2 regions of the Veillonella magna genome follow, and region 1 is predicted to be linked to the other one. Evidence: riboswitches for the same ligand, from Rfam matches in the RefSeq annotation. Region 1 holds a riboswitch; the other holds the start of a gene.

Region 1 (3,466 bases):
TCTTGTTATCTCTTCTTTAACTCTAATCAATCGATGTATAACCGGCTTACCGGTGTATTCCTACATCACTCGTGATAAGCCATGTGATTTACCGGTCCGTGTCCCTTACCTAAGCCCGGATTTTCTTTGATGGCTGTCGTAATGAAAGCCTTGCCTACCGCCACTGCTTCGGCAATTGATTTGCCCTTTGCCAATTCCGCAGCAATTACGGCCGAGAAGGTACAGCCTGTACCGTGAGTATGCGGTGTATCGAATTTGGGCGATGTCCAGGTTCTTCGTTCTTCTCCCTTGACATATAAATAGTCGGTAGCATCCGCTCCGATATGACCACCCTTTATAATTACTGCCTTCGGCCCCATCTCCGTCAAAATTTCATGAGCCGCTTTATCAATATCTGCTTCTGTTGTAAGCTTGCGTCCTACCAAAAATTCCGCTTCCGGTAAATTAGGTGTAACCAATGTGGCCAGCGGCATAAGTTCACTAATCAAATGGTGACGGGCCTCTTCATCAATCAATGCATCTCCGCTGGTTGCCACCATAACAGGATCCATTACATATGGTGTTGCCCTTGATAAAAACGGTTTAATAACACGCATCATATCTGCCGTAGCCAACATACCGGTCTTAACCGCCATAGGGGAAATATCATCATACACCGCTTTTAGCTGTGCCTCCAGCATATCCAGTGAAATATTTTCAATGGCACGTACCCCCATCGTATTCTGCGCAACCACACTGGTCACCACAGCCATCCCGTAGACACCACGCGCCGTAAACGATTTTAAATCGGCCATAATACCTGCACCGCCGGTCGGATCCGTACCGGCTATTGTCAACGCTGTTGCTAATTTCATACTGTTACCTCCTTGCTTCACATCGTTTATAACGAATACAATCCATGGCGTAAACGTTCCAACATTCCTTTACGCTCTAATACATACAAAATCAGAACGGCCATGAACGAACCGGCTGCCGTACTTGCCGTAAAGGAAATAATCAACGTCATAATCGCCATTTCTTTTCCCAATAAAAATGCAGCAATAGGATAGCTGATGATAGCTCCGATAATTCCGGTACCCACCACCTCTGCACAGGCCGTCAACACAATATTATTTGTGTATCGATATGTAAGTCCCGCTAGAAATGCACCGACCATGCTCCCGGGAAAGGCTAATGGTGAACCCAGCCCCAATAGATTTCTTAAGCATGATGTGCCAAAGGCGGCCGACACATTGTAGCGTGCACCTACCAACACTGCGAGTATAACATTAATCATATGCTGCACCGGAAATATTTTGGCACCGCCAATAGTAACATGAAATGTTGACAGCGCCACACCGATGGCAATAAACATAGCTGCGATAATACTTTTCTTCATACAACACACCTCCAAATAAAAAACACCTCCGCCGGAATGGTGAGGTGTCCCTACTGTACGGTACACCACTTTCCTACGCCGGCATTATCCGGATCAGGTCAAAGGGATTTGACTGGTGTCAATCTCAGCAGTTAGCACCCCTAGTGGCTTATCCTATGAATTTAATTCAATTATAACAACAGCCGTCTAATCTGACAAGGTACAGAGGCATTACAAAAAGGGCTCCCCCTCATTACGAGAAGGAACTCTTTCGTGTAATCTATGACTTATTACAGAATGTTACGCACATATTCTGCATATTTTGCTTCCAAGAGAGGCATTTTTTCATTCATTTCTACCTGTAAAGCAGAAGCCGTATCATAGTCTTTCGCCGCAATGGCTTCGGTGATACGAGTAAACAAGCTCTTAGCCGTAGCAGTATCCTTAGCCAAATAGATGCGCAATTCGTTTACAGCATCCCAACGAGCTGTATCTACTACATCGTCCGTAGTATGAACCGGCTTCATAGCACGTACCGCCTTGATGTTAGCCGGTACAATACGATTAGCCAATTCCAACGTCCAACGAGTCATGACACCGGCGATGAAAGAATCCATCAAACGACGGCTGAATGCATTCCCGCGGCTGAGTACATCCACTTTTTCCGGATGGTTTTTATAGCCCAACACATTTTCCCATACCGTTGCCGGCGGTTTACCAAACATCACATCGCGTTCTTCCTGCGTGTAATCTTCGAACACATCTTTTTCGGAACGATATGCACGACCGGTTTCCAGGTAATCCGTTACATCTTCCGGTGCCTTGGACAATTCATCAAGAAGCTGTGCCGGAGTCTTACCGGAGTTAATTACATAGCTCATGCCGTCAAAGGCAGCTAAGTACATCAACGCCAAAGCAGTGTATGTATTAGTGTACGGATTCGGGGAACGCAATTCAAAACGCGTTGCCATCGGATTATCGATATCACGAATCAGACCGCAAAGAATGGTACGGTTACGGCTCGGCACGCTGGGATCTTCACCGATAGAGGTTACGATACAAACCGGTGCTTCGAAACCGGGTTTCAAACGATTCAAAGAGTCTGTCGTAGAGGAAATGAACGGGTTAATAGCTTCATAGTTTTTAAGAAGACCCATGATAGCGCCGATGCCCAACGGACTCAAGGCAGCCTTTTTCATATCTTCCGGCGAGAAGAGATTAACCATCTTGCCGTTCTTCAATTTAGCCATCAAACCAAAATGAGTATGTTCACCGGAACCGGCTACGCCAATAATCGGTTTTGCCTGGAAGGTTACATCAAGACCGTTTTCGCGGAATACTTCGCGAACAATGATACGCGCCTGCAATTCGTTATCTGCCGTCTGCAAAGGGTTGCTCGTATATTTCCAGTCGATTTCCAACTGTTCCAATACATGATCCATGTGACCTTCGTCATCGATTTTACCCTTAACGCCGCCTACTTCTTTGTGCCCCATTTCTGCGTGTAAACCATACTGATCAAGGCGTTCTACCGCCTGTTCCATCGCAGTACGTACGGCACCATGCGTACGCTGCCAATATTGTTCCTGCAATTTCTGAGACGTAGACAATTCTTTTGTGCTAACCACCTTAGACGGTGTTTTAACCCAGAATTCCAATTCCGTAGCTGTAGTGAAGTAAATATCAGCGATGTCTTCGCCCTTTACATGATCCATGCCCGGAACATAGTTATTTTTAAGCATAGCCAACAATTCGGATTTTACGTAATCTACACTGCGTTTTAAAATAGAGCGAGAGTCTACATATTCATCGCAGTGCATAAGGAAGGCCGGAATGCGAAGAGTACCTGTAGGCAATCCTGTCATAGGGTCGAGGTTTTCATAATTATAATCAATAAACCAATTTACACTGGCATCGGCCCACATATCAACGCGCGCATTATTGAGCGTAGCAATGTCCGTTAACACAACGGAGGAGCCGTCGGTTTGTACCATGCGTCCTTCGAAGAAATCTTCGTAGTCATCAAAGAACATGGAAATTGGAATTTTTTCATCCGTATCGTTACCTGCCAAGTCAACACCTACCAACGATACAAATTTAATTTCCGGG
Region 2 (3,466 bases), on a different contig from region 1:
GTTTTCCTATACCGGCATCCACAATAATTGGTACTGAAAGTTCGTCTACTAACAATTGAATCCATTCTTTATTAATAAGCCCTTTATTAGAACCAATCGGTGCTGCCAAAGGCATTACACACGCCGCCCCTGCCTGCACTAAATCTCTTGCTACTGTCAAATCGGGAAACATATAAGGCATAACTACAAATCCCTCTTTCGCCAGCTGTTCTGTTGCTCTCACGGTTTCTTGGTTATCCGGTAATAGATAACGGCTATCTCTCATGATTTCAATTTTAATAAACGGTGTGTGACAAATACGATGAGCCAAATGAGCAATCCGCACAGCCTCTTCTGCGTTACGTGCTCCTGAAGTATTAGGCACTATACTCACTGTTGACGGAATATACTCTAAAATATTAGCCGCACCGCCTTCATTTGTTCGCCGTAAAGCCAATGTAATCAATTCTACCTCAGCTGCTTCCGTTACAGCTTGTACTAAGGGTAATGAAAACTTACCCGAGCCTAAAATAAACCGTGATGAAAATCGATGGTCACCCAAATACCATTCATCATTTTGTCCATTCTGTTCTGCTGTCATCAGTATATCTTCTTTCATACCTACGCCTTTACCTCCTTCTTCTACATCTTTTACCGGTTTAACTTATATTTTCCTACCTCACGGTTTTCCTCCCAGTACAATAGACGTCACCACATTAGCCATTTGTGAAGCACATAATACAACCCTTGGCGCCATGACGGAATTTTTTCCTTCGATCCCGCTATACCCATCGCCACATAAATATAGATGAGTTCCTAAACGTTTTACACACATATCATTCGTTCTTCCATAACCGGCCATACCATTACCTGACACAATAGTTATTTCCGGTAATTGTCGACGGATCTCTCTCACTAACATTGCTTTTTGATCTGCCACATCAAACGCTTCGCAAACGATCGTCGACTCTTGTAAATAAGGGATCACAGTAGACGGGGTCAATCTATCGGTAATACAAGTAATTTGTATGCCGGGATTAATCATCGCTAAAATTTTACGCAATGCCTCCGTCTTATACTGTCCCACATGGTGTAAAAAATAATGCTGTCTGTTTAAATTTGTTATATCTACCCTATCAAAGTCAATCAACGTTAATTTTTCTATACCAATACGAGTTAATTGAACGGCAATATTTGATCCCAATCCTCCCAATCCGGCAACTGCCACATGTGCCTTGGCTAATTGTTCCTGCACGTCTCTGCCATGGCGACTACATAAAGCCTGCCACAAGCGTTGTACATCATTCTCCTCTGTTTCCAAAGGTGGCCATGAATCTATGCTCTTAAAATTTGTCTTCTGTTTATTTTTTTCCATTATCATCCACCGCCAACAAAACTAACAACTTCTATCTGCATGCTATCACTTAGTATTATGGCTTCATATGCTTCAGGCTCTACAATAGTACCATCAAGTTCTACAGCAACAGTTTTAATCGCATAGCCTTTGCTTTCTAACCAATGTGCCAACGATATTGGATCCGCGATTTCTACACTATTACCATTTACCAAAAGCCTTACCATACATATTTCCTCCTTTCTAAAAAAGAGCTCACAAAGGATGACACCCGCGGTGGTGTCCCCCTTCATGAACTCTGTTCAATCACATGGCCCTGCTATAATTCTATTGAAAAAATAAAAGGGGAATAGGTCATCTACCTATTCCCGCAAATCTTCATTATATAATCCCTACGTTGGCATTACCCAAATCAGGTTTGCGGGTCGAAGTCTTTAGCTTCCTCTCAGCCTGTCACACAAGCTCCCCTTATTATTTTTACAAAGCAATCATACGCTTTGCATTACGCTATTGTCAAGTAAATAATGACTGAAACATTTCTTAGAAATTCCACGTACCGAATTTTCCATCGTAGAAATCTTTTTCCGCTTGACGGATTTCTGCCTGTGTATTCATCACAAACGGACCGGCTGCTACAATCGGTTCATTAATTGGTTCGCCGCTAAGGACGATGAGTTCTGCCCCTTCTTCACCGGCTGTAATTGTAACTTGACCGGCCTCATCGGCAAATACTGCCAGCTCTCCTTGCTTTACTGTTTCATTAGCATTCAAGGTTGCCGTGCCGTAAATGGTGAGCATTAACAGATGATAGTTCTCCGGTTCCTGTACCGTTACCGTTTTCCCCGGTGCTACTTTGAGTCGATATATATTCATCGGTGTGAACGTATGCGCCGGTCCCTTGGCACCAAACGCCTCTCCGGCTACCACAATGGCTTCACCATCCTTACCATCATCACCGATTGTTGCCGTTCCCATCTGATTGGCTTCCAATGCTTGATACCCCGGTGTTGCCATCTTATGTTCAATAGGCAAGTTCACCCACAGCTGTAACACACGGAACGAACGATCATGTTTGGCATATTCCTTTTCATGATACTCCTTGTGCAGGATACCGGCACCGGCGGTCATCCACTGTACATCGCCGGGCTCGATAACACCATGATTACCACGATTATCATGATGCTCTACTTTACCTTCGAACGCAAAGGTAACTGTTTCGAAACCTCGATGCGGATGGGCACCTACACCAACTTCGTCTTCTGTGCCCGGGAATATAGTAGGCGCATTGTAATCCATCAACAAAAACGGAGAATACCTACGCATATCACGACCATATACAGCTGCCGGCAACAACTGATTTACTTTAAATCCGTTACCTACCCAATGATATCCAATCCCTCTGATAATTTCCTCTACGTTTCTAATTTCTTTATTCATACTATATCATTCCTTCCTCTTTTCGACATCGCTGATGCCGTCTTCTTTTATATCCATAATATTCGATGTATTCAATTTGCCATTATAATACTATATTTTTATATTGTAGTCAACTTTTCTATACTTACAGTTTTATTTTTCTGTAGGATATCCTATAGCTCAAGTATTTCAAAAACAGCGCCATACATCTACAATCAATATCATCTTTACTTTGTAGCCTAATATATCTCTTTTTACAGCATTCTTTTATAGGAAACTATTTATTCCCTAATAGTTTTCATCGTATAATAACTATAGAACAGAAATAGATTATGAAACAAGATAACATATCATAGTCTGTTATGGACTGTAAAATACAACACACAATGGGTAAGGAAGTGATTAGCTATGGAACCATGGAGACGCACCGTCTATATTTGTTTATTCGGTGCTTTTCTGGCATCAACGGGCATCAGTCAACTAGCCCCTATTTTACCGATTTATTTACACGAACTGGGGATGGAAAGTTCTAAGGATATTGCCGTTTGGTCCGGCTGGGCTATGGGCATTACCCATGTGGTCGTTGCTTTATCCGCTCCCTTTTGGGGCAAGCTGGCCGATCGCAAAGGCAGAAAAATTATTCTTCTCCGTGCCGGCTTTGGCATGATGATTTGTAACATACTGATCGGATTTGTAACCAGCCCTATTCAGCTGGTA

What was found. A riboswitch is a leader RNA that binds a small molecule or an ion and turns the genes downstream of it on or off. The one in region 1 is predicted to bind thiamine pyrophosphate.
Region 2: another riboswitch for thiamine pyrophosphate. It lies ahead of thiS (sulfur carrier protein ThiS); the one in region 1 lies ahead of thiW (energy coupling factor transporter S component ThiW).

The regions. Positions count from the first base shown of each region.
Region 1 covers NZ_CAUGKU010000002.1:74,446-77,911, reverse strand. Annotated here, with positions in the region: gene thiD (bifunctional hydroxymethylpyrimidine kinase/phosphomethylpyrimidine kinase) at 66-854, opposite strand; gene thiW (energy coupling factor transporter S component ThiW) at 881-1,378, opposite strand; TPP riboswitch at 1,432-1,530, opposite strand; gene Q5873_RS01855 (type I glutamate--ammonia ligase) at 1,648-3,466, opposite strand, start outside.
Region 2 covers NZ_CAUGKU010000008.1:95,416-98,881, forward strand. Annotated here, with positions in the region: gene Q5873_RS06080 (thiazole synthase) at 1-598, opposite strand, end outside; gene thiF (sulfur carrier protein ThiS adenylyltransferase ThiF) at 659-1,354, opposite strand; gene thiS (sulfur carrier protein ThiS) at 1,357-1,560, opposite strand; TPP riboswitch at 1,706-1,812, opposite strand; gene Q5873_RS06095 (pirin family protein) at 1,874-2,770, opposite strand; gene Q5873_RS06100 (MFS transporter) at 3,158-3,466, shown strand, end outside.